DNA from 3 places in the Pseudomonas sp. IT-347P genome. Region 1 is predicted to be linked to each of the others. Evidence: riboswitches for the same ligand, from Rfam matches in the RefSeq annotation. Region 1 holds a riboswitch; each other region holds the start of a gene.
The links. A riboswitch is a leader RNA that binds a small molecule or an ion and turns the genes downstream of it on or off. The one in region 1 is predicted to bind cobalamin.

Region 1 (10,220 bases):
TACGGCCAGTTCTTCTCCAACCCGGACTGGATGAACGCTGCGGCCGCCAGCCTCAAGGTCGCCGTGCTGACCACAATTTGCGCCGTGGCCCTGGGTTTGCCGACCGCGTTTGCGCTGGTGCGCGGGCGCTTTCCCGGCCGGGAAATGCTCTACGGCCTGTTCACCCTGCCGATGATCGTGCCATTGGTGATCATCGCCGTGGCGGTGTACGCGCTGTTTCTCAAGCTCGGTTACACCGGGACGATGTTCGCCTTCGTGGTCAGCCATGTGATTGTCGCGTTGCCGTTTACCATCATCTCGATTATCAACTCGCTGAAGCTGTTCGATCAGTCGATTGAAGACGCGGCGGTGATCTGCGGCGCGTCACGCCTGCAAGCGGTGTTCAAGGTGACGTTCCCGGCGATTCGTCCGGGCATGGTCGCCGGCGCCCTCTTCGCCTTCCTCGTTTCGTGGGACGAAGTGGTGCTCAGCGTGATGATGGCCAGCCCGACCCTGCAAACCCTTCCCGTGAAAATGTGGACCACCCTGCGCCAGGACCTGACGCCAGTGATCGCCGTCGCTTCGACGCTGCTGATCGGCTTGTCTGTGTTGGTCATGGTGATCGCCGCCGCGCTGCGTCGGCGCAACGAAATCAGCGCCTGAGCGCCCAGGAGTACGACATGAGTGCCGTGATCAAAGACGCCTTCCAGCAGAACGACAAACCGCTGGTCAGCCTGCGCAACCTGAACAAGCACTACGGCGACTTTGCCGCCGTCGACAACATCTCGCTGGACATCAAGGACGGCGAGTTCCTGACCTTCCTCGGCTCCAGCGGCTCGGGCAAGAGTACGACGCTGTCGATGCTCGCCGGGTTCGAAACACCGAGCAGCGGCGAGATCCTCGTCAATGGGCAATCGCTGGTGAATGTGCCGCCGCACAAGCGCGACATCGGCATGGTGTTCCAGCGTTATTCGTTGTTCCCGCATCTGTCGGTGCGCGACAACATCGCGTTTCCGTTGGCGATTCGCAAACTCGCTGCGGCCGAGCGCGACAAGCGTGTCGATGCCATGCTGAAACTGGTGCAGCTTGAGCAATTCGCTCATCGCCGCCCTTCGCAACTGTCCGGTGGTCAGCAACAACGCGTCGCCATCGCCCGTGCCTTGGTTTACGAACCACGCATTCTGTTGATGGACGAACCTCTCGGTGCGTTGGACAAAAAGCTGCGCGAAGATTTGCAGGATGAACTGCGCCAACTGCATCGTCGCTTGGGCATCACTATTGTTTACGTGACCCACGACCAGGAAGAAGCCATGCGTTTGTCTCAGCGCATCGCCATTTTCAGTCATGGCAAGATTGTGGGTCTGGGCAGCGGTTATGACCTGTATCAGAATCCGCCGAATGCGTTTGTTGCTTCGTTTCTGGGCAACTCGAACTTCCTCAAGCTCAAGGCGCAGGGCAATGCTGTCGCTTCGTTTGAAGGGCAGTCGCTGTCGATGCGTCTGACGGCCGGGCTGCATACGGATCAGGATGTGTTGCTGATGGTGCGTCCGGAAAAGGCACTGGCGTTGAGCGTGGCGCAGGCGGTCAGCGAACCGCTGCCGTCGGGTTGGAATGAGGTCTCAGCAAAAGTCGTGGAGGTGTTGTTTCTTGGTGAGAGCCAGACCTGCAGCGTGATCACTTCCGGCGGTACTTCGATGACGGTGAAGGCTTTGTCCGCCGCCGGTATGCCGCTCAAGGCTGGCGATCCGGTGCAAGTGCGCTGGGCGACTGCTGATGCTTGCGTGTATACCGAATGGACAGAGAGCGACCTGAACAAAGCTGCGGGCGCTCACTGATAGCGTGTTGTCTGTCGGATTTACCCCCTCACCCCAGCCCTCTCCCCCAAGGGGGCGAGGGGGAAAGGGAGCAGATCGGGGGCTTTTCAGGACCTGAGATCGACTCAGGACTTTCAAGTCGATGTATAACGCCAAAACAACTCGGTCAGTCCCCTCTCCCTCTGGGAGAGGGCTAGGGTGAGGGAAACAGTCGACGCGGTATCAGACAATAGCGCGGTAGCCTTCAATCTCATCCGGCCACGCGGTGAGGACTTCAAACCCAGTCTCCGTCACCGCGACCATATGCTCCCACTGCGCCGACAACGAGCCATCCTTGGTCAGCACTGTCCAGCCATCCGGCATGTTCTTCACATGACGCTTGCCGGCGTTGAGCATCGGTTCAACGGTGAAGATCATCCCGGCCTTGAGCTTCATGCCCTGATCGGGAAAGCCGTAATGCAGGATCTGCGGCTCGTCGTGATAAACCTTGCCGATGCCGTGCCCGCAATACTCGCGCACCACACTGAAGCCTTCCTTCTCCGCCAGGCTCTGGATCGCATGGCCGATGTCGCCCAACGTGGCACCCGGTTTCACCACGCGAATACCCGCGCACATGGCGTCATAAGTGGTCTTGATCAGGTGCTGCGCTTCAGCCGTCGCCTCACCCACCACGTACATGCGGCTGGTGTCGCCGAACCAGCCGTCCTTGATCACGGCGATGTCGAGGTTGACGATGTCGCCATCCTGCAGCGGCGTCCCCGACGGAATCCCGTGGCACACCACGTCGTTGACCGAGGCGCAGACGGTTTTCGGAAAACCGTGATAACCCACGTTGGCCGGTATCGCTTTCTGCACATTGACGATGTAGTCGTTGCACAGCCGATCGAGTTCATCGGTGGTCACGCCGGCCTTGACGTGCGGCACCAGCATCGCTAGCACTTCAGCGGCGAGTTTGCCGGCCGCGCGCGATTGCGCGATCTCGGCCGGGGTGTTTAGCTTGATCGGGTTTCTCATGCGCTGACGGCTTCCTGAGTCAGTTGTTGCAGATCCAGCCCGCCGTTCTGTTCGGCGCGGATCAGCAAGCGGCAAATGGCGCTGTGGTCGAGGTTGGGGTGTAGCTCGGCGAGCATGCCGATACGCATCCAGTGCTCGGCCTGTGCGTTGATCGAGCGGCTGAGCGCATTGCTGGAGATGCGCAGATTCTCGTGCATGTCCTCTGAAATCTTTACGATGCCCATATATGGATCCGATACGATGTGTATATGGATCGTATACTAGCCAACCCCCAGTCGAAATTGCAAATACGATCGTGTCGGCGGGCAAATCGCAGGCAAAAAAAAGCTGCCAAAATTGGCAGCAAAACTTTAAGAACACGCGATGTAATTGGCCTCAGCATAGGCGCCGGATAATGACAGTGTCATGACAACCACACCCTCGCCAGGACAGATACGTCTCCCCTTCAGCGGCGTGATCGACTACCATGCCGCCGCCGGTTTCCAAACGGGATTAATAGGGAATCCGAGGTGCTTGCACAGCACTGATCGGAACTGCCCCCGCAACTGTAGGTGCTGAGCCTGCTCCAAGACTGCCACTGGGTGAACCCCGGGAAGGCCGGAGCCAGGCGATGACGCATCAGTCAGGAGACCTGCCGGCACAATGACGACTAACCGGCGGGGTGTCCGGGAAGGACATCGTGCCGTTCGCGTCTTTGTTTGCTGCCCGGCCTTGCGCGGTTGCCCTGACCGCGTTCGATGGTGTGTTTCCAGACCGTACTCTCCCGCTCCCCGTACGGTTCCCTTGGAGACTGCCCCATGCTGCTGCCCCGCGTTGCCACCCTTATCACCGGCCTGAGCCTTTGCGCCCTGGCGCAGGCGGCACCGACTGTCTATCCGCTGACGATCGAAAACTGCGGCAGCAGCCTGACCTTCCAGCACGCGCCGACGCGTACGGTGACCATCGGCCAGGCCGGCACGGAAATGCTTTACGCCATGGGCCTGGGCAACAAGGTCGTCGGCACTTCACTGTGGTTCAACAATGTGCTGGACCAATACAAGGCACAAAACGAGCAGATCGAGCGCCTGGCCGATAACGAACCGAGTTTCGAATCGGTGATTGGCAAGCGCCCGGAACTGGTCGCCGTGGAACTGGAATGGATGGTCGGCCCGCAAGGTGCGGTGGGCACTCGCGAGCAGTTTCACGAGCTGAAGATTCCAACCTACCTGCTGCCCTCCGATTGCGAAGCCAAGGACAACCTGGTCGGCGCCGACGGCACGCGGCTGGCACCGTTTCGCATCGACACGATTTACAAGAGCGTGAGCCAACTGGCGCAGATCTTCGACGTGCAGGAGCGTGGCCAGCAGCTCAACGATCAACTCAAGGCCAGCCTCGCCAGATCGATCGCCACTGCCCACGGCAAACAGCTCAAGGACGCTAGCGCGCTGGTGTGGTTCTCCAGCGCTCAGATGGACATCGAGCCGTTCGTGGCCGGGCACAAAGGCGTTCCCGATTTCATGCTCAGCACCCTCGGTGTGCGCAACGTGGTGGCGTCCGATGAAGAGTGGCCAACGGTCGGTTGGGAAACCATCGCCAAGGCCAATCCGACCTTTCTGGTCATCGCGCGTATGGATCGTCGACGCTTCCCTGCCGACGACTATGAAAAGAAACTCGCCTTCCTGCGCAGCGACCCGGTGACGCGCAACATGGACGCGGTGAAGCACAACCGCATCATCATTCTCGACGCCATGGCCCTGCAGGCCAGCCTGCGCATGTTCGACGGCATCGAACAATTGGCCACGGCCATCAACGGCTATGACCTGTCGCAATGAGTGCCAGCCTGATCCGTACGCTACTGGCCCTGGCGACCCTGTTGTTGGCTGTGATTGCCGGCGTGGCCATCGGTGAAACCTCGATTGAGCCGGGCGTGGTGGTGCAAGTGCTGGCCAACAAACTATGGGGCGCCGGACATGTGCTCGACCCTATCGATGAAGGCATTGTCTGGAACTACCGACTGACCCGCGCACTGGTCGCGGCGGCCTGCGGTGCCGGGTTGGCGACCTGCGGGGTGATTTTGCAGTCGCTGCTGCGTAATCCACTGGCCGATCCGTATCTGCTGGGGATTTCTGCCGGGGCTTCGACCGGGGCGGTAATGGTGGCGCTGCTGGGCGTTGGCGCCGGGATGATCTCATTGTCAGTCGGTGCCTTCGCCGGCGCGGTAACGGCGTTCGTGCTGGTGATTGTGCTGGCACGGGTCAGCGGCTCGGCCAGCGGCACCGGGCAGATCATTCTCGCGGGGATCGCCGGCTCGCAATTGTTCAATGCACTGACGGCGTTTCTGATCACCCGCTCGGCCAGCTCCGAACAGGCGCGCGGGATCATGTTCTGGCTGCTGGGTAATCTCGGCGGCGTGCGCTGGCCGTCGGTGTGGCTGGCGGTGCCGGTGGCCGTGTCGGGATTGGTTGTGTGCCTGTGGCATCGGCGGGCGCTGGATGCGTTTACCTTTGGTGCGGATTCGGCGGCGTCGCTCGGCATTCCGGTGCGACGTGTGCAGATTCTATTGATTGGCTGCGCGGCGCTGGTGACGGCGGTGATGGTGTCGATTGTCGGTTCGATCGGTTTTGTCGGTCTGGTCATTCCCCACGCCGCGCGTCTGTTGCTTGGAACCGGTCATGCGCGGTTACTGCCGGCCAGTGCGCTGGGCGGTGCGGTGTTTCTGATTGCTGCTGATGTGCTGTCGCGCACGCTGATCAAGGGTCAGGTGATTCCGGTCGGGGTGATTACCGCACTGGTCGGCGCACCGGTGTTTGCGTTGATTCTGGTTGGCCGCAGGTCCGCACGATGAGCCGTGTTTTGAGTTGTTCCGAACTGAGCTTCAAGGTGCGCGGCGCCGAGTTGCTCAACGGTGTCAGCCTCGACGTTCAGCGCGGCGAAACTTTGGGTATTGTCGGACCGAACGGCTCGGGCAAATCCACCCTGCTCAAACTGCTGGCCGGGCTGCGCGAACCGAGCGCTGGCGAGGTGCTGCTCGACGGTCAGCGCCTGGGCAAAATGGCCCGACGCAATATTGCGCAAAAACTCGCGGTGGTCGAACAACAGGCCGACACCGACGACGGCATTCGCGTGTTTGATGCCGTGGCGCTGGGGCGAACGCCTTGGCTGTCGGCGCTGCAACCGTGGTCGCAGGCAGACGACGCCATTGTCCAGCAGGCGCTCACCGACGTTGACGCCATGCACCTGCGCACGCGCCTGTGGCGCAGCCTGTCGGGCGGTGAGCGGCAGCGGGTACACATCGCCCGGGCATTGGCGCAGCGACCGCAGATCCTGTTGCTGGACGAGCCGGCCAACCACCTCGACATTCAGCATCAACTGACCATTCTCAACGTGGTGCAGGCGTTGCCGGTGACCACATTGATCGCACTGCATGATCTTAATCAGGCATTGAAATGTGATCGTCTGGCGGTGCTGGAACGCGGGAGACTGGTGGCACTGGGCGAGCCGCTGGAGGTGCTGACACCACAGCGCTTACAGGAGACGTTCGGGGTCAGGGCGCATTACCTGACGGACCCGTTTGATGGAGCGCAGATTCTTCGATTCCACTCATGACGCTGTGCATGTGCGTCGTCTGCCAGACCGGGTCAGCGTCGACAGCAATTATCTCGAAACCCTGCCGCTGCCAGAACTCGATGGCCCCCGGCAGAAACGGATGGGTGTGCAAGTAGATCACCTCGACCCCGTCGGCGAGTGCCAGGTCTTTGAGTGATCGGTACAACGCCGCGGCCAACCCGGAACGCCGTTGTGAAGGCACGACGAACAGGCGCACGATTTCCACCACGTTGCGGTCGGGATAATCCAGGTTGGGAAAGCGTCGGTCGTAAGGGAGATAGCCGATCGAGGCGACAATCTGCCCTTCGTGACGAGCGATCAGAAAGCGCCCTTCCCCACGCAGATAAACCTCGGCAAAACGCGCCAGATCATCGGGCATTCCAGTCGCGCTGAGCTTGGGGAACAGCTCGGCGCGGGCCTTTAGAACAAAATCAAGAACGTCAGGAATGTCTGCTTCGGACACGGCCTGGATAACGGGTTGATCACTCATGTAGCGGCAAACACCTGAACTGCGGCTGGGCACAGTAACAACAGCCTCCCGGCGATGCCAAGGAAATCCCCGATTCTGAACTTCATACACAACCCCTGTAGCAGTGAGCCTGCTCGCGATAGCGGTGTGTCAGTCACCGATGAGTTGACCGACACACCGCTATCGCGAGCAGGCTCACTCCTACAAGGGGTTGTGTTTATTCAGGTGGTTAAGGTGTCAGCCAAGCTCTTTACGCAGCTGGCGGGCGGCAGTGACCATGTGCACCAGCGCCGCTTCGGTCTCTGGCCAGCCCCGGGTTTTCAAACCGCAATCCGGGTTGACCCATAGCCGCTCTGCCGGAATCCGCTTGGCCGCCTTGCGCAACAGATTGGCCATTTCCGAGGCATCCGGCACCCGTGGCGAGTGGATGTCATAGACGCCCGGGCCGATTTCGTTCGGATAGGCGAAGGCTTCGAAAGCTTCCAGCAATTCCATGTCCGAGCGTGAAGTTTCGATGGTGATCACGTCGGCATCCATGGCCGAGATGGACTCGATCACATCGTTGAACTCGCTGTAGCACATGTGCGTGTGGATCTGGGTTTCATCGCGTACACCCGAGGCGCACAGGCGGAACACTTCGGTCGCCCAGTCCAGATAATCCTGCCACTGCGCTTGACGCAACGGCAGACCTTCGCGGAATGCCGCTTCGTCAATCTGCACGATTTTGATGCCGGCAGCTTCCAGATCGACCACTTCGTCACGAATCGCCAGCGCCAGTTGCCGGGCCTGCGTTTCACGGCTGACGTCTTCACGGGGGAACGACCACATCAGCATGGTCACCGGCCCGGTCAGCATGCCTTTCATGACCTTGTCGGTCAGGCCTTGGGCGTAGCGAATCCACTCGACGGTCATGGCTTTCGGGCGGCTCAGGTCGCCAAAGATCACTGCCGGTTTCACGCAGCGTGAGCCGTAGCTCTGCACCCAGCCAAAGCGGGTGAACACATAGCCGTCCAGTTGCTCGGCGAAATACTCGACCATGTCGTTGCGCTCGGCTTCACCGTGCACCAGCACATCCAGGCCCAGACGCTCCTGGATTTCCACCGCGTGGCGGATCTCGCTGTGCATGGCTTCGGTGTATTCGGCTTCGGTCAGCTTGCCCTGTTTGAACGACTGACGGGCGAGGCGGATCGACGCGGTTTGCGGGAACGAACCGATCGTCGTGGTCGGGAAGAGCGGCAGATCCAGGCCAGCGCGTTGCTTGGCGATACGCTGGGCAAACAGCGACTGACGCTGGCTGTCCCGGGCCGTAATCGCCGCAACCCGCGCTTGCACCGCAGGTTTGTGAATGCGCGCAGAAGCAGCGCGGGACGCCTGCACCGAGCGGCTTTCGGTCAATGCACGCAGCACTTTCGGCGCTTCGGGTTCATTCACCGCCTGGGCCAGAACAGCCACTTCTTCGCACTTCTGTACGGCAAAGGCCAGCCAGCTTTTCAGTTCGGCGTCGAGTTTGTCCTCACGGCCGAGATCCACCGGGCTATGCAGCAGCGAGCAGGACGGCGCAACCCACAGACGCTCACCCAGACGCTCATGGGCATGGCGCAACGTCGCCAAGGCATTTTCCAGATCGCAACGCCAGACGTTGCGCCCGTTGACCACACCCAGGGACAACACTTTGTAGGCCGGCAGACGATCGAGAATGGTCGGGTATTGTTCCGGTGCGCGTACCAGATCAATGTGCAAACCATCCACCGGCAAGTTCGCCGCCAGACCGAGGTTTTCTTCCAGACCACCGAAGTAAGTCGCGAGGAGTTTCTTCAGCGGATCACGCTGGATCTGGTTGTAGGCACGCTCGAAAGCGTTCTTCCATTCCTGCGGCAGGTCGAGCACCAGAATCGGCTCGTCGATCTGCACCCACTCCACGCCTTGGGCGGCGAGACGCGCGAAGATCTGGCCGTACAGCGGCAGCAAACGATCGAGCAATTCCAGCTTGTCGAATTCCGCGCCTTTGGCCTTGCCCAGCCACAGATACGTCAGCGGACCGATGATCACCGGTTTGACGTTGTGGCCCAGCGCGCGGGCTTCTTCGACCTCTTCGAACAACTGCTCCCAACCCAGCTGAAACCGTTGATCCGCACTGAATTCCGGGACCAGATAGTGGTAATTGGTGTCGAACCACTTGGTCATTTCCTGAGCGTGCGCACCGCCGCAGCAGCTGTCGCTGACGCCACGGGCCATGCCGAACAGGGTGTGCAGACTGGCTTTGCCGTCGTGCGGACGGAAGCGTTCCGGGATCACGCCGAACATCAGCGAATGGGTCAGAACCTGGTCGTACCAGGCGAAATCGCCGACCGGCAGCAGTTCGATGCCGGCGTTTTTCTGCACGTCCCAATGGGCCTTGCGCAGCTCGCGACCGACGTCACGCAGGCCTGCCTCGTTCAGTTCTCCTTTCCAGAACGCCTCTTGCGCTTTCTTCAGTTCGCGGTCGCGACCGATGCGCGGAAATCCAAGGGAATGGGCCAGTGCCATAACAAACAACTCCAATATCCTGTTGATGGCGGCCATTGTCGGCAGCAGTGCCTGGTGAGACAAACTCATTTTAATCTTGATCATCACAAGTACTGCTCATGATCATCTGATCACTTTATCTCCTCCTGAAATTTCTCCCGTCCTTGGGTCAGCCAAAATACAAAGCCGTTTGCGCTGCAAGAAAATTCTTCACGAATCAAGTTTTTGATGGCCGTGAAGACGCCCTTTGGACACTCAATGGCGCCTCCATGTAAACCCAGGTAAACCGTGCCGTGCAGGCCTCTTATTTCGATCTATCGTTAGATCGAAATGGCTGTATTCACGACCGACTAAAGGTTGCGACAGCCGATGTCTGAGCCTATGTTGCACGCGAGTCTTTTCCCCGCGATTGGAACGCGATCAACACCACCTAGAGGTGAAGAAATGTCAAAGGAATCACGCCCTGCCGTGCTTGGGCTGATCGGCAATACTCCGCTTGTGCAAGTCACCCGCTTTGATACCGGGCCGTGCACGCTGTTTCTCAAACTCGAATCGCAAAACCCCGGCGGCTCGATCAAGGATCGCATCGGTCTGGCAATGATCGATGCGGCTGAACGCGACGGACGCCTGCAACCTGGAGGCACCATTGTCGAAGCCACCGCCGGCAACACCGGTCTGGGCCTGGCACTGGTGGGTCGCGCCAAAGGCTATCGCGTGGTGCTGGTGGTGCCGGATAAAATGTCCACCGAGAAAGTCCTGCACTTGAAGGCCATGGGCGCCGAGGTGCACATCACCCGTTCCGACGTCGGCAAGGGCCATCCCGAGTATTACCAGGACGTCGCCGCGCGTTTGGC
Region 2 (10,220 bases), 200 kb from region 1:
GAGCGTTTTCGCACCGCGCACGCAAGGCTTGTTGTTCGCCTTGCCACTGTGCGCAGAAGGCTTGCGGATCGCTGTCGAAATCCAGTCGGCGACGGATGATCTGCCCGCGTTCGGCAGGTGCCGTGTGCCCGCTGAGGGCGACGTTCAGGCCAAAGCGGTCGAGCAGTTGCGGACGCAACTCGCCCTCTTCCGGATTCATCGTACCGATCAGCACGAACTTCGCCGAATGCCGATGGGAAATGCCGTCGCGCTCGATCAGGTTGGTGCCGCTGGCGGCAACGTCGAGCAGCAGGTCCACCAGATGATCCGGCAGCAGATTGACTTCATCGACATACAGCACACCGCCGTCAGCCTTGGCCAGCACGCCCGGCGAGAACTGCGCGCGTCCGGCGCTGAGGGCAGCGTCGAGGTCGAGGGTACCGACCAGACGCTCTTCGGTGGCGCCCAGCGGCAAGGTGACGAATTGACCGCTGGCGAGCAGATCGGCCAGGCCCCGGGCGAGTGTGGATTTGGCCATGCCGCGTGGACCTTCGATCAGCACACCGCCGATTTTCGGGTCGATGGCGGTGAGGCACAGGGCAAGCTTGAGGTCATCGGCGCCGACCACGGCGGAGAGGGGGAAATGCGGGGTGTCGGTCATTTTGGGTTTTCTCTGTCGTGGTCTTTGGTGTGCTTGATGGTTGTGGGGTGTCAGTTGGGCTGGCCCTCACCCTAGCCCTCTCCCAAAGGGAGAGGGGACTGACCGAGGTGTTGTTTCGAGTTACGCCGACCTGAATTATCGAGTTGACTTCGACTCTGAACAGCACACAAATCGGCTCCCTTTCCCCCTCGCCCCCTTGGGGGAGAGGGCTGGGGTGAGGGGGTGACTTTCCTGAGGACGCTACATATCTTCCTCTATATCCAGCAGCAGATTCTCCAGCGCCTCTTTATAAACCCCCGGCTCCTGCCACATCCCCCGCTGCTGTGCCTCAAGCATGCGCTCGGTCATGTCCCGCAGCGCATGCGGGTTATGCTCACGAACAAACTCCCGCGTTGCCGGATCCAGCAGATAAGCATCGGCCAGCAACGCGTACTGGTGGTCATCGATCAACTGCGTCGTCGCATCGAACGCAAACAGATTATCAATCGTCGCGGCCATTTCGAACGCGCCTTTATAGCCGTGGCGCTTGACCCCGTCGATCCATTTCGGATTGGCCGCTCGCGAGCGAATCACCCGGTTCAGCTCTTCTTTCAAGGTGCGAATCTTCGGCAGATCCGGTTGGCTGTGATCGCCGTGATAACTCGCCGCCGCCTCGCCGCGCAGGCTTTCCACCGCCGCGAGCATGCCGCCCTGAAACTGGTAGTAATCATTGGAATCAAGCAGGTCGTGCTCGCGGTTGTCCTGATTCTGCAGCACCGCTTGCACCTGACTGAGGCGCTGAACAAACTGCTCGCGGGCAGCGGTACCCTCATCAGCACCGCCATAGGCGTACGCGCCCCAGTTCAGATAAACCTCGGCAAGATCTTCGCGGGTCTGCCACAAACGGCCGTCGATCGCGCCCTGCACGCCTGCGCCGTAAGCGCCGGGTTTGGCGCCGAAGATCCGCCAACCGGCCTGACGCCGCGCGGTGTCCTCGTCGAGGCCCGATTGCCGCAGCGCCTCGCGCTCAGCCCGCACTTTTGCCGCCAGCGGGTTGAGGTCGTCCGGTTCGTCGAGGGCAGCCACCGCTTGCACGGCGGCGTCGAACAGGCGAATCAGGTTAGCGAAGGCATCGCGGAAGAAACCGGAGACGCGCAGCGTGACATCGACACGCGGACGATCGAGCAGGCTCAGCGGCAGAATCTCGAAATCATCGACGCGCTGACTGCCAGTGGCCCACACCGGGCGCACGCCCATCAACGCCATGGCCTGGGCGATGTCATCGCCACCGGTGCGCATGGTCGCCGTGCCCCACACGGATAATCCAAGCTGACGCAGATGATCGCCGTGGTCTTGCAGGTGGCGCTCAAGAATCAACGTCGCCGACTGGAAACCAATGCGCCACGCGGTGGTGGTCGGCAGGTTGCGCACGTCAACCGAGTAGAAATTACGGCCAGTGGGCAGGACGTCGAGGCGACCTCGGCTCGGAGCACCGCTGGGGCCGGCGGGGACGAAACGACCGCTGAGGGCGTCGAGCAGACCGCGCATTTCCGCCGGGCCGCAGGCATCGAGGCGTGGCGCGACGACGTCGCGCAGATTATCGAGGATCGCACTGACTTCAGCCCACGCCGGCCCCTGTGGGAGCGAGCCTGCTCGCGAAAGCGGTGGTTCAGGTAAATCTTTAGCGACTGACACGACGCCTTCGCGAGCAGGCTCGCTCCCACAGGGGATTTGCAGGGATTCGCAGATCAACGCAGTGGCAAACAGTTCGAGGCGTTCGCGGGTGTCGCCAGCAGTGCGCCAAACCTCGTCGCTTTGAGATTGCAGCTCTGCGGGACGCGGGCCTGTCCATGGATCAGCCAACGCACAATCCAAAGGATCGAAACCCAGTTCGAAGGCTTTGGCCAGTGCGCGCAGCAGGCTCGATTGCGCGCCCTTCCCGTCTCCGCGTGGAATGCGCAGCAGCGCCAGCAACGTATCAATACGCAAACGCCCGGTCGGCGATTCACCGAACACGTGCAAACCATCGCGAATCTGCGATTCCTTCAGATCACACAAATAGGTATCGAGACGCGGCAGCCAGATCGCCGCATCGGCGTCGCTGTCCAGCGCGGCATCGAGTTGCAGTTCGCGGTCGATCTGCGTCTCGCGGACCAATCGCAGAATGTCGCGCTGCAGCTCACGGGCGCGGCGCGGATCGAGCAACTGCGCTTCGTAATATTCGTCGGCCAGCAACTCCAGATTGCGCAGTGGGCCGTAGGTTTCGGCACGGGTCAGCGGTGGCATCAGGTGATCGATGATCACCGCTTGCGTGCGTCGCTTGGCCTGGGCACCCTCGCCCGGATCATTGACGATAAACGGATAGATATTCGGCAGCGGCCCGAGCAACGCATCCGGCCAGCAGTTCTGCGAAAGACCAACGCCTTTGCCCGGCAGCCATTCGAGGTTGCCGTGTTTGCCGACATGGATCACGGCGTGAGCGCCGTAGGTATTGCGCAACCAGAAATAGAACGCCAGATAACCGTGCGGCGGCACCAGATCGGGGTCGTGATACACCGCGCTCGGATCAACCTGATAGCCGCGCGCCGGCTGAATGCCGACGAAGGTAAGGCCAAAACGCAGACCGGCGATCATCATGCGCCCGTCGCGGCACATCGGATCGTTGTGCGGCGCGCCCCAGCGTTCGTTCACAGCGCTGCGATTGGCCTCGGGCAGCGCATTGAACATCGTCAGGTAAGCGTCCATCGCCAGGCTTTGCTGGCACGGCCGCAGATCGATGGTGTCGAGATCGTTGCTGACGCCACCGAGCAATTGCTCGATCAACCGGGTGCCGCTATTCGGCAGTTCAGCGGCGAGCGGATAGCCCTCAGTTTGCAATGCTCGCAGGATATTCAGCGCCGCCGCCGGCGTGTCAAGACCGACACCGTTGCCGATACGGCCGTCGCGGGTCGGGTAGTTGGCGAGAATCAACGCGATGCGTTTTTCGCCGTTCGGCACCCGCGCCAGATCAATCCAGCGCCGCGCCAGTTCGGCGACAAAATCCATGCGTTCGGCTTGCGCGCGGTAGCAGACCACGTCGGACTGGCTGCGCTCACTGCGCCAGGCCAGATCCTTGAAACTGATCGGCCGGCTGATGATGCGCCCGTCGAGTTCCGGCAAGGCAATGTGCATCGCCAGATCCCGTGGCCCCAGACCTTGCTCGCTGTCGCGCCAGCCGGGTTCGTTGTCCTGCGCGCAGATCGCCTGAATCACCGGGATATTGCGGCGAAACGGCCGTAAATGCGGCGCCTCAGGGCTGGACTGGGCAAAACCGGTAGTGTTGAGAATCACCCCGGCCTCGACCTCGTCCAGCCAATCCTCGACTACCGTCAGACAGCCGGGTTCTTTCAGGCTGGCCACCGCGATCGGCAGCGGATTCAGCCCCGCCGCTTGCAAGCGCTGGCAGAACACATCGATGAACGCGGTGTTCGCCGCTTGCAAATGCGAACGGTAAAACAACACCGCCGCGACCGGGTTTTCCGGCAGCCATTCGGCTTGCCAGTCACTCAGAGCGGCGGAAGTTTTATTCGGGTGGTAAATCGCCGTGCGCGGCAGCGTCTGCGGCTCTTCCCAGGCGTAATCGCGAGCCAGCCAACGGTTGGCCAGGCAGCGGAAGAAATCCAGTGCATTGCCCAGGCCGCCCTGACGCAAGAACTGCCAGAGACGATCGCGATCCACGGCGTTGACGGTGCTCAAGTCGCTGAGCTCCGGATCGGGACGGTCATCGCCCGGCACCAGAATCACCTGTACACCGCGCCCGGAAAGTTCGATCAGACGCTCGACGCCGTAGCGCCAATAGGCGATGCCGCCGTGCAGCGAAATCAGGATGACCTTGGCATGACGCAGCACTTCGTCGACGTACAAGTCGACCGAAGCGTGATTCTGCACCTGCATCGGGTTGGCCAGACGCAGGCTCGGGTAATCCTCGGGCAATTGCTGCGCGGCTTCGGCAAGCAGCGCGAGGCTGGAGTCGCCGCTACACAGGATCACCAGCTCGGCGGGGGTCTGGCCAAGGTCGGCAATATTGTCATCCGAGACGAAACCGCCGGGCTGGGTCCTGAGCAGGTGCATGGCTTAAACGCTGAGCGCGGCGCGCAGTTGCGCTTCGAGTTTGGCGGCGTCGAGTTCCTGGCCGATCAGCACCAGACGCGTGACACGCGCTTCATCGGCGCCCCACTGACGGTCGAAATGCTTGTCGAAACGCGTGCCCACGCCCTGGATCAGCAAACGCATTGGCTTGTTCGGAATGGCGGCGAAGCCTTTGACCCGGAGGATACCGTGCTGAACCACCAGTTGCGTCAGCGCGTCGAGCAGCAGGCTTTCGTCGGCTTGCGGCAGTTCGATGGAGATTGAATCGAAGGCGTCGTGATCGTGGTCATCGTGGTCGTCATCACCGTCGTGGTGGTGATCGTGATGACTGTGACGGCTGTCGATGTGTTCTTCGGAACCGGCGCCAAGGCCAATCAGCACGTCCAGCGGCAGACGGCCGTTGCTGGCTTCGATGATTTTCACCGCTGGCGGCAGCTCTTCGGCGACTTCGGCGCGGACACGAGCGAGGTCTTCCGCGCTGGTCTGGTCAGCCTTGTTGAGGATCACCAGGTCGGCGCTGGCCAGTTGGTCAGCGAACAATTCGTGCAGCGGCGATTCGTGATCGAGGTTCGGGTCGAGTTTGCGCTGGGCATCGACTTGGTCCGGGAACGCGGCAAAGGTGCCAGCGGCCACAGCCGGGCTGTCGACCACGGTGATCACCGCGTCAACCGTGCAGGCGCTGCGGATTTCCGGCCACTGGAAGGCTTGCACCAACGGTTTTGGCAGGGCCAGGCCCGAGGTTTCGATGAGGATGTGGTCGAGGTCGCCGCGACGGGCAACCAGTTCACGCATCACCGGGAAAAACTCTTCCTGAACGGTGCAGCACAGGCAGCCGTTGGCCAGTTCGTAAACGCGGCCGGTGGCTTCTTCTTCGGTGCAGCCGATGGTGCATTGCTTGAGGATTTCACCGTCAATGCCCAACTCGCCGAACTCGTTGACGATCACCGCAATGCGACGGCCCTGCGCGTTGTCGAGCATGTGCCGCAGCAGCGTAGTCTTGCCCGAGCCGAGGAAGCCGGTGACGATGGTGACGGGGAGTTTGGCCAGTGTTTTCATCGGTATGCCCTTTGGCAAGCGGCGGGCATACGGGACGAGAACCGGTAACGCGCGTGCGCGCCGGAAGCGTTCGCCACCGGATCACCCCGCCCGGTTGTAGTGAGAATCTGTGACGAGGCAGGTCTCCTGGCTGACGGTGTTCAGGCGCGGGGCCTGGCATTCGTTGCGCCTTCCCGCTGGCTCGTCAATTGAGCTGGCAGTGGCGTGGCAGCGAACATCACCGTTCACAGTTGCGGGGGCAGCCGCGGCATTGACCGCGTTCCCTTCTTAGCTTCGGCAGCGGCCGAAGAACCTCGAAGGCGCAAGGCTACGCATGGCTTGCTTATGGGTCAATGTTTGGATTGGGGGCATATCCGTTGCTGCGGTAACGGCTGCTTAGGGTTCCGCCCTTACGGCGGGTCACTTTTTCCAGACGCCGAAAAAGTAACCAAAAAGGCTTGCCCCGGCGTACGGCACTTCGCTGAGGCTCAGTGTTCCCTCGCTACGGTGTCCATCCGGGGGCATCGCCTACGGTTTGCTTCGCTGCACCTCCTCTCGATGTGTGCGGCTGCGCCGCACGGCGCTGCGCGCCTACCCCCCGGATGGACACCTACGCTCGGCCTGCCGAAGGGGCAAAAAATCAAAAGCCAAAGCAAGATCAAGAGCCAGATCAAAAGCCCCTCACCCTAGCCCTCTCCCGGAGGGAGAGGGGACTGACCGGGGTGTTTGGGAGAGCTACACCGACGTGAAATACCGAGTTGAACTCAGATTTTGAAACAGATCAAAAGCCCCCCTCACCCTAACCCTCTCCCAAAGGGAGAGGGAACTGATCGAGGTGTTTGGGAGAGGTACGCCGACGTGCGATACCGCGTTGAACACAGATCTTGAAAAGCCCACAAATCGGCCCCCTCTCCCTCGGGAGAGGGCTGGGGTGAGGGGCAGCAACAACGCAAATCAAAAGCCGAACACCCGCGCTCTTCCCCACTCAATAGGCCGAGTGTCAGCTCGCCTGCTTTTGATCTTGATCCACGGGCGACGTCGGAAGGCTGAGTGGAGGGATTGATCCGGGGGTGGGAGCGCAGCGACCGTTTGGCGCAGCCAAACACAGCGAGAGGAGGTGCAGCGAAGCAAACCGGAGACGCTGCGCCCGGATCGATCCCGCAGCGAAGGAACCCCGAGCCCCAGCGAGCGGGCCGGACGCAGGAGCAAGCGTTTTTTGCTTACTTTTTTTGGCGTTTGAAAAAAAGTGAGTCGCCGTAAGGGCGAAACCGTAATCAGCAACACCCGCAGCAACGGATAAGCCCCCCACAAATTGACTAAAATCCCCGACCCATGCTCTCCTACACACCTTGTTACGGGTGCCCTTCACAGGGTGAAACGGGAAACCGGTGAATCATGTGCTTTACTCAAGCCCATGTCAGTCCGGTGCTGCCCCCGCAACGGTAAGCGAGCGAAGCGTCAAAACCACTGTGCCAGCAAGGCATGGGAAGGTGACGCTTGCAGGTCGGCCTGACGCCAACCCCTCGTGAGCCCGGAGACCGGCCCGCAACACACAGCCCGCATTTGTGCGTCGCTGAACATAACAAACCCGCGGTGGGCGGGCGCTGTTCGAACCTCTGCGAGCCCGACCCGCAGGGGTTTTCATGCGCTCGATTGACCCGCTGACACTCCAGAGGGAAGCGCCATGTCGATCATCAGCAGCACCGGCAGCAACACAGACAAAATCGTCAGCACCACCACCCTGAGCCAACGCCTGACGGCTGCGATTTTCGCGTCGATCCTCGGCGCCAGCCTGGTTTACTTCGCCGGTTTCTCGCACATCGAAGCGGTACACAACGCCGCCCACGATACCCGCCACAGCGCCGCGTTCCCGTGCCACTGAGGCCTGCCGACATGATCAAGCGTATTGCGCAAACCGCGGGTTTCACCGGTCTGCTGGCCGCCCTGCTCCTCACCCTGCTGCAAAGCTTCTGGGTTTCGCCGCTGATTCTTCAGGCGGAAACCTTCGAGAAGTCCGAGCCGGTGGCGGTTCACGAACACGCCGCTGGCGCGGCTGTACACACCCACGATGCCGAAGCCTGGGAGCCGGAAGACGGCTGGCAGCGCGTGGTCTCGACCACGGGCGGCAATCTCGTCGTTGCGGTGGGTTTCGCCTTGATGCTCGCCGGTCTCTACACCCTGCGTGCGCCGACCAAAACCTCGCAAGGTTTGCTCTGGGGGCTGGCCGGTTACGCGACGTTCGTGCTTGCACCGACCTTGGGCCTGCCGCCTGAACTGCCCGGCACCGCTGCGGCCGACCTGGCTTCGCGGCAAACATGGTGGATCGGCACGGCCGCCTCTACCGCTGTCGGCCTGGCCCTCATCGTGTTCAGCCGCCACTGGCTGATGAAACTGCTGGGCGTGGCCATCCTCGCCGTGCCCCACGTGATCGGCGCACCGCAACCGGAAGTGCATTCGATGCTCGCCCCCGAGGCATTGGAAGCTCAGTTCAAAATCGCTTCGCAATTGACCAACGTAGCGTTCTGGCTAGCCCTGGGCCTGATCAGCGCTTGGTTGTTCCGCCGCAAAAGCGATGGCCAATACCACTCATGACGGACGATCGCGCAGCGCCGACTCTGGTCATAGGTCTGGGCTGCCAGCGTGGCTGCCCGGCCAGCACGCTGCGCGCGTTGCTCGATCAAGCGTTACAGGCACACCGCATTGAGCTTGAAGCGGTCAAGGCGTTGGCCAGCATCGATCTGAAGCGCGATGAACCGGGTCTGCAAGAACTTGCTGCACAACTGGCCCTGCCCTTGCTGTACTTCAGCAGTCAAGAATTGGCCAGTTATCAGCAACGACTCAGTCACCATTCACAAATTGCTTACGAACGCACGGGTTGCTATGGCGTCGCCGAAAGTGCGGCGTTGGCGCTTGCCGAACAGCTGATTCAGGCACCGGCAAAACTGCTGATTTCCCGGCAGAAATACGCTCAGGCCACGTTGGCATTGGCCGGCGCGGCATAAAATCCCGATAATCCCCGCCATTGATCATGAGCGTTGTTCATCTGCAACGCTGTCGTGTCCTCTTTTTACTCAGGATTCAACGATGACCGTTTACTTCATCGGCGCCGGCCCCGGCGATCCGGAACTGATCACCGTCAAAGGCCAGCGGCTGATCCGCAGCTGCCCGGTGATTATCTACGCAGGTTCGCTGGTGCCGGCGGCGGTGCTCGACGGCCACCAAGCCGAGACAGTGGTGAACAGCGCAGAACTGCACCTGGAGCAGATCATCGAACTGATCAAGGCCGCGCATGCCAAGGGTCAGGATGTAGCGCGGGTGCATTCCGGCGATCCGAGCCTGTATGGCGCAATCGGGGAGCAGATCCGTTATCTGCGTGAGCTGAATATTCCGTTCGAGATCATCCCCGGCGTGACGGCGACCGCAGCGTGTGCGGCGTTGCTTGGTGCGGAACTGACCCTGCCGGACGTGTCGCAAAGCGTGATTCTGACCCGCTACGCCGACAAGACCGCCATGCCAGCGGGCGAAGAGCTGGGCAGTCTGGCGCAGCATGGCGCGACCATGGCGATTCATCTGGGGGTCAATCATCTGGACAAGATTCTGGCCGAGCTGTTGCCGCATTACGGCGCCGATTGCCCGATTGCGGTGATTCACCGGGCGACGTGGCCGGATCAGGATTGGGTGATGGGGACGCTGGCGGATATTGCCGGGAAGGTTGAGGCGAAAGGGTTTCGGCGTACCGCGCTGATTCTGGTCGGGCGCGTTTTGGGGAGTGAGGTGTTTAGCGAGTCATCGTTGTATCGCGCGGGGCATGCTCATCTCTATCGCCCTTGAAGGCCCCTTCGCGAGCAAGCCCGCTCCCACAATTGGAATGCGATCAAATGTGGGAGCGGGCTTGCTCGCGAAGGCGTCGGTACTTTTCACCCATAAAAACTCACCCATAAAAAACGGCGCTCACGGGGCGCCGTTTTTCATGTCTGCAGCGAACACCTTAGTAGTAGGCGTTTTCTTTCTGCGTGTGGTCGGTCACGTCGCGAACGCCTTTCAGTTCAGGGATGCGCTCGAGCAACGTGCGCTCGATGCCTTCCTTCAACGTAACATCCGCCTGGCCGCAGCCCTGGCAACCGCCACCGAACTGCAGGACGGCAATGCCGTCTTCAACCACATCGATCAGACTGACCTGACCGCCGTGGCTGGCCAGCCCCGGGTTGATTTCGGTTTGCAGGTAATAGTTGATGCGCTCGTTGACCGGGCTGTCGGCGTTGACCATCGGGACTTTGGCATTGGGTGCCTTGATGGTCAGCTGGCCGCCCATGCGGTCGGTGGCGTAGTCGACCACGGCGTCATCGAGAAACGCTTCGCTGAACGAATCGATGTAGGCGGTGAAGCTTTTCAGCCCCAGCGCGGTGTCTTCAGGTTTTTCTTCGCCCGGCTTGCAGTA
Region 3 (10,220 bases), on a different contig from region 1:
CGCCTTCGCCGAGCTGAGGACGATCGTGAAGTTCGCCGTGATAAATCGCCGGGCCACCCAGTTCCACGCCCAGCGCACCGGCGCCCGCCGCCATCACGGGACCTGCGTTGGGGCTGTCCCACTTCGGCGCCTGTGTGCGCCAGCACTTCAACGCGAGTCGGGTGTTGCCCAGCAGTGCGTAGGTCAACGCCACCAGACGCGCAGGAATGTAGTTCAACACGTCGTCGATTTTCGCCGCCGCCCAACCGAACCGCTCGAAGCGTTCATTGCGATAACCCCACATCGCATCGAGCGTGTTACTCAAGCGATAGAGCACCACGCCTGGCGCACCCGCCACGACGAACCAGAACAGCGCGGCAAACACCGCATCGCTACCGTTTTCCAGCACCGACTCAGTGGCGGCGCGGGCGACGGCGGTGCTGTCGAGTTCATCGGTCTGGCGGCTGACCAGATAGCCGACACGCTTGCGCGCCTCATCCAGATCATCCGCGCGCAACGCAGCGGCGACCGGAGCAACATGCTCACCGAGGCTGCGCATGCCGAGGGCGCAATACAACGCGAGAATCTCGACGACCCAGCCCACATACGGCGCCCAGGAGAACGCGGTGGCAAGCAAGGTCAGCGGCAGTACCGCGATTACCCATGCGGTGACGCCGTGACTGCGCCAGCCACGTCCACCGGCGTTGAAACGTTGCTCGATGCGCCCGGCAAAGTTGCCGAACGCCACCAGCGGATGCCAGCGTTTCGGTTCACCCAGCAGCGCATCCAGCGCCACGGCGGCGACACTCAACAACGCCACACTCATTGACTCACTCCCCAATAATTTTCGTACAGCAACTCATTGAGCGGACGCGCCTGTGCCCACCCTTCGAGTACCAGCATCGGCGCCGGATAGAATTCCTTGACCGGGCCCAGGCATAAAACGGCCAGCGGCTTGGCGCCCTCGGGTAGCTTCAACAAATCCGCCAACGCTTGCGGCTCGAACAGCGAGACCCAGCCCATGCCCAGGCCTTCGGCGCGCGAGGCCAGCCACAGATTCTGGATCGCGCAGGACAACGAAGCCATGTCCATTTCCGGCAGCGTGCGGCGACCGAAAATGTGCTTTTCGCGATCGTCCATCAGCGCCGCAACCAGCACTTCGGCGCAGTCATTGATGCCTTCGACCTTGAGTTTCATGAACGCGTCGCTGCGCTCGCCGAGGGCTTCGGCGGTACGGATGCGTTCTTCTTCGACGAGGTTCTGGATCTGGCCGCGTAAAGTTCGGTCGCTGATACGGATGAAGCGCCACGGCTGCATCAGGCCGACGCTTGGGGCCTGGTGGGCAGCTTCCAAAAGTCGGCGCAGCAATTGTGGTTCGACGCTGCCGCCGGTGAAGTGACGCATGTCGCGGCGTTCGGCAATGGCTCTATAAACCGCTTCGCGTTCGGCTTCGGAGAATGCGTTGTCAGTCATGGCCTCTTCGCGAGCAAGCTCGCTCCCACATTGGACGGGGTGCTTGCTCAAGAAACGCGATCCCCTGTGGGAGCGAGCTTGCTCGCGAAGGCGGCCTCACGGTCTGGCGCAAACAATGCGGCAATCGCAGTCGGATTCGACGGGAAATAGAAGTGCACATAAGAAGCCGTCATCCGCCCCTCGCGATAAACCGCCTCCGCCCCACGCCCACCGTTCGGACTCAGGCCACGGGCAATCGGCGTCAACTCAGTCGTCGTCAGGGAATGGTGATAAGTGTGGCCACGCAACGAACCTTCCGGCAGTTCGACCGCCTGCAACGCCAACGCAGCCAGACGCTTTTGCATTACTGCATCGCCCTTAAGCAGGCCGACCAGCTCAGCGCGGGTACCTTCAACATCTGTCAGCGAATCAAGCAAATAAAGCATGCCGCCACACTCGGCGAGCAACGGTTTCCCGGCCGCATGATGCGCACGGATCGCCTCAAGCATCGCAGTGTTCTGCGACAACGCAACGTGGTGCAATTCTGGATAACCGCCCGGCAAATACAGGCTGTCCGCCGCAGGCAATTGCGTGTCGCGGATCGGCGAGAAGAAACTCAACTCGGCGCCCATCGCGCGCAACAGATCGAGACTGGCGCCGTAAGTGAAAGCAAACGCTTCATCACGGGCGACAGCAATTCGCACGTTTTTCAGCAACGGTTCGACGGCGATCACATCAGGCGCGGCGAATTCCACGGCCGGTGGCAACGCTACCTCGCAACTGCTGGCCAATGCATCGGCGGCGGCATCGAGACGCATATCCAGATCATTCAGTTCGCTGGCCTGGACCAGGCCGAGATGGCGACTCGGCAGTTCGATACCGGTTTCGCGAGACAGCGCGCCGTACCAGCGCAAACCTTCGGTGAGACTGCCTTCGAGCAACTGCGCATGACGCAGGGTACCGACACGATTAGCCAGCACGCCAGCAAACGGCAGATCCGGCTGATACTTCGCCAAACCCAGCGCCAGCGCACCAAAGGTCTGCGCCATGGCTGTGCCGTCGATCACGCCGAGCACCGGCACACCGAAGTGCCGTGCCAGATCGGCGCTGGACGGCGTTCCGTCGAACAGGCCCATTACGCCCTCGATCAGAATCAGGTCCGCCTCGGCAGCGGCTTCCCACAACAGACGACGACTTTCCTGTTCGCCGACCATCCACATGTCCAGTTGATACACCGGCGCACCGCTGGCGCGCTCGAGAATCATCGGGTCGAGAAAGTCTGGGCCGCATTTGAAGACGCGCACCTTGCGCCCGTGGTTGCGATGCAAACGGGCCAGTGCGGCGGTAACGGTGGTCTTGCCCTGACCGGAGGCCGGCGCGGCGATAAGGACCGCTGGGCAGTGACGTGGTTGATTCAAAGTTCGACGCCTTTCTGCGCTTTGATACCGGCCTGGAAGGCGTGCTTGAGCATGCCCATTTCAGTGACCGTGTCGCCCATCTCGATCATTTCCGGCTTGGCCGCACGACCGGTGACGATCACGTGCTGCATCGGCGGACGCGCCTGCAAATCACTGAGTACCTGATCGAGATCAAGGTAGCCGTGCTTGAGGGCGATGTTCAATTCGTCGAGCACCACCAGACCGATCGACGGATCGCGCAGCAATTCGCGGGAGACCGCCCACGCGGCTTCGGCGGCAGCGATGTCACGCTGACGATCCTGGGTTTCCCAGGTGAAGCCCTCGCCCATCACATGAAAACGCACCTGCTCGGGGAAGCGCCGGAAGAACAGCTCTTCACCCGTGCTGTTGCGGCCCTTGATGAACTGCACCACACCGCACTGCATGCCGTGGCCCATGGCGCGGGCGAGCATGCCGAACGCCGAGCTGCTTTTGCCTTTGCCGTTGCCGGTCAGCACCAGCACCAGGCCGCACTCGTCGGGCGAGTTGGCGATGCGTTCGTCGATCACGGCTTTCTTGCGCTGCATACGCGCCAGATGGCGTTCGTCACGCTCGGGGGAATCAGTCATTGGGGAGCTCTCCGTTGAGGCTGGATAACGGCGGGCAGGCACAAGAATAGACGGCAAAAAGCCTGGCATCGCCCACCGTGATGCCGCTGGATGGATCAGGCCGGTCTCCGGGCTCATGAGCGGCGTTGGCCTGACTGCGCGCCTTCCCGCTTCTTTCGAGGCAGTGGCTCATGGCGCAGTTTTCACTCATTTACCGTTGCGGGGGCAGCGCCGGGATCGTCATTGTTCTTCAGTTGAAGACAACCCTCACCGGCTTCCCTGTTTCACTCTGTCGACGCAGGTCACAGAGCACCTGAAACAAGCCGCGAAGGTTAGAGGGTTGGGGATGGAGCGTCAATTAAAGAGGCAGCCATCGGGGCGAATAACTGCCGCCGATCAATTATCTGACGCCTGTCTTGTGCCATGCTGAGACAAGTGATATCAAAGAGCCATGCTTTTCCCGAAAAGCCCATCACAACAATAAGGATGATGACGATGCAAGGCATGATCATCAGCAACCCGCGCCTGGAATTCCTGCGCCCGGTGCTTGAACGCTGGTTTGACTGTATCGACCGCTACAACGCCGTGCGCGGCGACAGCGACACCCCTTACTGGCATGACGAGAAAGCCAATCTCGGCTTGCTCTCGGCGGCGGCCTGGATGGCGGAGCTGGTGACTTTGAACGAAACTGCCACGCGCAAGCAGAACGAAGGAGGCGAGCGCAACGCTCGCGCCGATCTGCTTCTGGCCGGTGCCGAAGACCGCGCCTTTATCCAGGTCACTCAGCGCTGGCCGAAGGTTACCCACCTGAATCTGACCCAAGCCCTGCTCGACATCACCAACGACGCCAAACGCATAAGCTATGCCAGCGATCTCAAGCTCGGCTGCCTGTTTGTCGCTCCACAGAAAGCCCAGCACAGCGCCAGCCCCGAAGAGTTGCAGGACATGGTCGACGATCTGCAAAAGGAACACACTTGCGCGGTCGCCTGGTATTTCCCCTACGCCTACCGCAAGTTACGCAGCGAAGCGGGCCACTATCACCCGGGCATCGCCGTGCTGTTCAAGGAAGCCCGCGGCTGAGCAGTTGAACCATCGGGCTTGCGCCCTCCTCTATGATTAGGAATGCATTCATAGGGAAGATCAGCAATGCGCAAGCCCCAGCTCGTTTTTGTCATCGCCTTCGCCGGAGGGCTCGCCGCCTGCGGTGAGACCTCCAGCCTGCAAGTCTCCGACGGTACCGGCCCGTCGCCGAAGCTGCCTGAACCGAACAAGACCCTGATCCCGACGGTGAACATCGCCCCGGCGATCGGCTGGCCCGAGGGCGGCAAACCGACAGCGGCGGCTGGCACCCAGGTGGCAGCGTTCGCCGAAGGCCTCGATCATCCGCGCTGGTTGTATGTGCTGCCCAACGGCGATGTGCTGGTGGCGGAAACCAATGCCCCGCCAAAACCGGATGACAGCAGCGGGATTCGCGGCTGGGTCATGAAGAAGGTCATGGGCAAGGCCGGCGCTGGCGTGCCAAGCCCAAACCGCATCACCTTGCTGCGTGACGCCGACCACGATGGCGTCGCTGAGACGCGCACAGTGTTCCTGCAAAACCTCAACTCACCTTTCGGCATGACCCTGGTCGGCAACGATCTGTACGTCGCTGATACCGATCGCTTGCTGCGCTTCAACTACGAACCCGGCGCGACCGAGATCAAGTCGCAGCCAATCAAGGTTGTCGATTTGCCCGGCGGCACGCTGAATCACCACTGGACCAAAAACGTCATCGCCAGCAAGGACGGCAGCAAGTTGTACGTCACGGTCGGGTCGAACAGCAACGTCGGCGAAAATGGTCTGGATAAGGAAGAAGGTCGCGCCGCGATCTGGGAAGTTGATCGGGCGACCGGCAACCACCGCATCTTCGCCTCGGGCATCCGCAACCCCAATGGCCTGGCCTGGGAACCCACCAGTGGCGCGCTGTGGACGGCAGTGAATGAGCGCGATGAAATCGGCAGTGACCTGGTGCCGGACTACATCACTTCCGTGAAGGACGGTGGGTTTTATGGCTGGCCGTTCAGTTACTACGGCCAGCATGTGGATGTGCGTGTGTCGCCGCAAAACCCTGAGCTGGTGGCCAAAGCCATTGCCCCGGATTATGCAGTCGGGCCGCACACTGCGTCTTTGGGCCTGACGTTCGCCGAGGGCAACAACCTGCCGGCGCAATTCAAGGAAGGTGCCTTTATCGGCCAGCACGGCTCATGGAATCGCAAACCGCACAGTGGCTACAAAGTGATTTTCGTGCCGTTTACCGGCGGCAAGCCGAGTGGCACACCGGTGGATGTGCTGACCGGATTCCTCGACAAGGATGAGAATGCATTTGGCCGGCCGGTGGGCGTGGTGATCGATCAGCAAGGTGGCTTGCTGGTGGCGGATGATGTCGGCAACAAGGTTTGGCGAGTCTCAGCCACAAAGTGATGTTGAATGTGACCTGAAACAACTGTGGGAGCGAGCCTGCTCGCGATAGCGGTCGATCATTCAACATTGATGTTGAATGTGACACCGTCATCGCGAGCAGGCTCGCTCCTACACATTAGATTATGGGCAACTTGAATTACGGGTTATGCGCCAGATGCTCCGGCTGCAGCACCCGCTTGGCGCTCAGATAAGCCTTTTGCCAATACGCCTTCGACAGACTGTCCAGCTTCACCGTACCGCCCGTGGCCGGCGCATGCACAAAGCGCCCTTCGCCGACATAAATCCCCGCATGACTGACCTGCGAGCCGCCATTGGTGGCGAAGAAGATCAAGTCGCCGGTCTGCAAGCCCTCCTTGCCGACATTCGGCGCCTGCATGACGATCATCTCGCGCGTGGAGCGCGGCAGCGAAATCCCTGCCGCATCACGGTAGACAAAACCGATAAGCCCGCTGCAATCAAACCCGGAATCCGGCGTGTTGCCGCCCCAGCGATACGGCGTGCCCACCAAACCCAGCGCACGGAACAGCACGTCCTCGGCAGCGGGCGAGAAAGATTGCGAGGGACCGAACACAACCGGCGCGCGAACCACCGGCGCAGGGGGCGGCGTGCGACTGGCGCAGGCGCTGAGCAGCGCTGCGAAAAAGATCAAAGCAAGGCGGGCCGACATCGTCATAAGCAGAACATCCTGATCTGGCTGCGGCTTTTTCTGCCGACGGACAGAAAACAAAACCGCCTGCGTAAGCACGCAGGCGGTTTGCCATCAATATGATTCAGGATTCTAGCGGCTACGCGGCAAACTTCAAGTAAGACTTTAACTTCACCTTGTAAAGTCCAGGTCTACTCCGTTGCCGGGAGCCGGTCGTCGCTGCGAACGCAGCGACATCGGGGAATTACTTGCGAGCGGTGACAACAGTCGGAGCGTTGGCCAGAGCGCGTTTCGCTTCGATGAAGGTCTTGCTCCAGTAGCTGTCACCCAGGCTGTCGATGCGAACACCGCCGCTGCGACGACTGCTGGAGTGGATGAACTGGTTGTCACCCAGGTAGATACCGGCGTGACTGACGCGACCGCGACGACCGTTGGTGGCGAAGAACAGCAGATCGCCCGGCTCAAGGTTGCTGCGTGACACCAGCGGCGCATCAACGTTGATCATCTCGCGGGTCGAGCGTGGCAGGTTCATGCCAGCCTCTTCGCGGAACAGGTAGCCGATGAAACCGCTGCAATCGAAACCGGCTTCAGAGGTACCGCCGAAACGGTAGCGGGTACCGATCAGGGACATGCCGCGTTCGAGGATGCTGTCGGCCAGAACAGGAAGCTGATAAGGCTTCTTGCCATTGAATTCGTTGAGTTCTTTTTCCGTGTCCAGCTCTTCCTGGTAAATAACGGAAGACTGGGCCGTGGCAGAATTTTTAACCTGTTGAGGCTGCTCTTGAACTGGAGAATGAGCAGCGCAACCGTATAACAGGGTGACGAGTGCGAGAGGCACGAGGGGTGCGAAGCGCTGTAGCATGGGCACGACCGTGGCTGATAGTTGTAAAGAAGCCGAGACTATGCCCGCTATCAGCCTCATTTGCAAATTCAATCGATCTTTTTGTGACTTCCCGGTTTCTCGTTTACATCTAAGCGCTTAAGCCCATTTGAACCGATACGCAGCCTGCAAATCGTGCAGGAAAGCGGATTTTCTGACGCCTGAAATATGCCAAAACACGCTAAAAGCCGCGCCGTTACCAGCCCAGCGTTTCTTTCAGGAAGGGAATGGTCAGCTTGCGCTGAGCCTGCAACGAGGCCTGATCGAGCTGTTCGAGCAAGTCGAACAGTGCACTCATGCTACGGGTACCGCGAGTCAAAATGAAATGCCCGACTTCGTCAGTCAGGTGCAAACCGCGACGCGATGCGCGTAGTTGCAAGGCGCGCAATTTGTCTTCATCGGAGAGCGGGCGCATCTGAAAGATCAGCGCCAGGGTCAGGCGCGATTTCAAGTCAGCCAGTTTGACCGGCAGTTCACGCGGAGAGGTTGAAGCGGCAATCAGCAGGCGCCGACCGCTGTCACGCAGACGGTTGAACAGATGAAACATCGCCTCTTCCCAGTCAGCCTTGCCGGCAATCACCTGCAGGTCGTCCAGGCAAACCAGTTCGTACTGTTCGAGGTTATCGAGGATTTCGACGCCGCGATCCATCAACTCGGCCAACGGCAAGTACACCGCCGGCTCACCCATCTGCTCGAAACGCAGACATGCGGCCTGCAACAGATGCGTACGCCCTACGCCGTGTTTGCCCCACAGGTAGATCAGGCTTTCTGTCCAGCCGGCGTCGGCTTCGCATAGACGCTCGACATAGCCGAGTGCAGCGGCATTGGCGCCTGGGTAGTAGTTGATGAAGGTGGCGTCGTCACGCAGACGCACACCTAGGGGCAGCTGAATCGGTTTCATGCTGACTGAACAGTTCTCAAGGAACCGTTAGTGGCCTCTGTGTAAAGTTTGCGAAGTTTATACCCGTGAAGCTGAGCGCACAATGCGACAGAGTCCAAGCAAAATCAAAGGTTTGCGTTAACACGCTGGTTTTATGACAGATTCTTTGGCGCCAGCGCCTGCAGGACGCGGGCCAACCCGGCTGTTCGCCGGGCCGCCCTGCCCGATTACAACTCAGGCTCGTCGACACCACTATAGATGTCAGAATCCTTGTACAAATCGTGCACATGGCGCACCAGCACCATGATCACCGCCGCCACCGGCAACGCCAACAGCACACCGGTGAAACCGAACAGCTCGCCACCAGCCAAAATCGCGAAGATCACCGCCACCGGGTGCAGACCGATACGATCACCCACCAGCAGCGGCGTCAGCACCATGCCTTCCAGCGCCTGACCGACCATGAACACCGCGACGATCCCGACCATCGGGTATAGATCGCCACCGAACTGGAACAAACCGGCAATCAGTGCCGCGCCAATACCGATCACGAAGCCCATGTACGGCACGATGGCCGCCAGACCCGCGATCAGACCGATCAACAGCCCCAGCTCCAGCCCGACAATCATCAGGCCCGCCGCGTAGATCACGCCCAGCGCCACCATCACCAGCAACTGACCGCGAACAAACGCGCCCAGCACCTCATGACATTCACCGGCCAGCGATACGATGGTCTCTTCCCGATCACGCGGCAGCAAGCTGCGGATCTTGGCCATCATCACATCCCAGTCGCGCAGCAGGTAGAAACTTACTACCGGGATCAGCACCAGATTGGCCAGCCAGCCGATCAACGCCAGACTGGAGGCCGTTGCCTGACTCAGCACCACGCCGACAATGTCGGTGGTCTGCCCCATGTGCTCGCTGATCGCGGCCTTGACCTTGTCGAACTTCCAGAAACCGTCCGACAACCCCAGCTTCGACTGTGCCCACGGCACTGCCGTGTGCTGCAGCCAATCGAGCATCTGCGGCGCCAGTTCGTACAAACGCAGCAACTGCTTGGCGAGCATCGGCACCAACACCAGCATCAGCGCCGTGACGATCAGGGTGAACAAAGCAAACACCGCGATCACGCCCCAGGTGCGCGACATACCAAGTCGCTCCAGGCGATCCACCAGTGGATCGAACAGATAAGCCAGCAGCAGCGCCACCAGAAACGGCGTGAGGATCGGGTGGAGCAACCACACAAACGCGCAAAGCAGGACAACCCCACCGAGCCAGAACCAACGCCGCGTATCGGCCATGTACCACTCCTGTAGCTTCTATATAAGGAAAGACTTACCAGCGAAACCGCAACGACGGTGCTGCCGGGGTCGGGGCCGGAGCCGCAACCGGAGCCGCAACCGGTGCTGCACCTGCAACCGCAGGCTGTGGTGCAGCCACCGGAACTGGCGCCTCTGCCGGCAACTCCTGCAACTTGGCCAGCGACAACTGCGCACGCATCTGATCGGCGCTGCCATTGACCCGATAGACGATGCGATCGCCGTCAACACTTTGCAGACGCACGCCAAACGGTTCGAGTAACCGCAACAGCGCCGCGTAATGCTCCAGATTCATACCCTGCACTTCCAGAGTCTGCTGCCCTGAAGCACCAGGTTTGGCGACAAAACGTGGCGCCAGACGCTCAGCCACCGCCAGCATCACCGCGTCAGCGACAGCGGCCTGATCGGCGCCCTGCACACTGCCTGCCTCTTTCTGATCGCCCAGCCACAGGTGCCATTTCGCTTGCCACTGCCCGCCTTCTTCACGGGCATGCACTGCCAGCAAAGCGTCAGCGTTGTAGCGTTCGGAGGCACCGCGCAACGGTGCCGGATCCGTGCCTTCCAGCGCTGGCGCCGTGGCAACCAGTTGCTCGCTCAGG

Region 2: another riboswitch for cobalamin. It lies ahead of ACM6IV_RS09600 (CbtB domain-containing protein); the one in region 1 lies ahead of ACM6IV_RS10370 (ABC transporter substrate-binding protein).
Region 3: another riboswitch for cobalamin. It lies ahead of cobO (cob(I)yrinic acid a,c-diamide adenosyltransferase); the one in region 1 lies ahead of ACM6IV_RS10370 (ABC transporter substrate-binding protein).

The regions. Positions count from the first base shown of each region.
Region 1 covers NZ_CATKPQ010000022.1:370,535-380,754, forward strand. The annotation lists gene ACM6IV_RS10350 (ABC transporter permease) at 1-642, shown strand, start outside; gene ACM6IV_RS10355 (ABC transporter ATP-binding protein) at 660-1,814, shown strand; gene map (type I methionyl aminopeptidase) at 2,016-2,807, opposite strand; gene ACM6IV_RS10365 (ParD-like family protein) at 2,804-3,031, opposite strand; cobalamin riboswitch at 3,267-3,461, shown strand; gene ACM6IV_RS10370 (ABC transporter substrate-binding protein) at 3,605-4,618, shown strand; gene ACM6IV_RS10375 (FecCD family ABC transporter permease) at 4,627-5,631, shown strand; gene ACM6IV_RS10380 (ABC transporter ATP-binding protein) at 5,628-6,392, shown strand; gene ACM6IV_RS10385 (GNAT family N-acetyltransferase) at 6,331-6,882, opposite strand; gene metE (5-methyltetrahydropteroyltriglutamate--homocysteine S-methyltransferase) at 7,099-9,387, opposite strand; gene ACM6IV_RS10395 (pyridoxal-phosphate dependent enzyme) at 9,811-10,220, shown strand, end outside.
Region 2 covers NZ_CATKPQ010000022.1:170,332-180,551, forward strand. The annotation lists gene ACM6IV_RS09585 (ATP-binding protein) at 1-640, opposite strand, end outside; gene cobN (cobaltochelatase subunit CobN) at 881-4,729, opposite strand; gene cobW (cobalamin biosynthesis protein CobW) at 4,733-5,803, opposite strand; cobalamin riboswitch at 5,902-6,114, opposite strand; cobalamin riboswitch at 7,122-7,344, shown strand; gene ACM6IV_RS09600 (CbtB domain-containing protein) at 7,467-7,664, shown strand; gene ACM6IV_RS09605 (CbtA family protein) at 7,676-8,374, shown strand; gene ACM6IV_RS09610 (cobalamin biosynthesis protein) at 8,371-8,784, shown strand; gene cobM (precorrin-4 C(11)-methyltransferase) at 8,867-9,613, shown strand; gene nfuA (Fe-S biogenesis protein NfuA) at 9,771-10,220, opposite strand, start outside.
Region 3 covers NZ_CATKPQ010000003.1:34,202-44,421, forward strand. The annotation lists gene cbiB (adenosylcobinamide-phosphate synthase CbiB) at 1-805, opposite strand, end outside; gene bluB (5,6-dimethylbenzimidazole synthase) at 802-1,452, opposite strand; gene ACM6IV_RS01780 (cobyrinate a,c-diamide synthase) at 1,500-2,849, opposite strand; gene cobO (cob(I)yrinic acid a,c-diamide adenosyltransferase) at 2,846-3,457, opposite strand; cobalamin riboswitch at 3,538-3,768, opposite strand; gene ACM6IV_RS01790 (hypothetical protein) at 3,932-4,516, shown strand; gene ACM6IV_RS01795 (PQQ-dependent sugar dehydrogenase) at 4,583-5,896, shown strand; gene ACM6IV_RS01800 (C40 family peptidase) at 6,033-6,569, opposite strand; gene ACM6IV_RS01805 (C40 family peptidase) at 6,787-7,404, opposite strand; gene hda (DnaA regulatory inactivator Hda) at 7,619-8,323, opposite strand; gene ACM6IV_RS01815 (AI-2E family transporter) at 8,530-9,603, opposite strand; gene ACM6IV_RS01820 (DUF2066 domain-containing protein) at 9,638-10,220, opposite strand, start outside.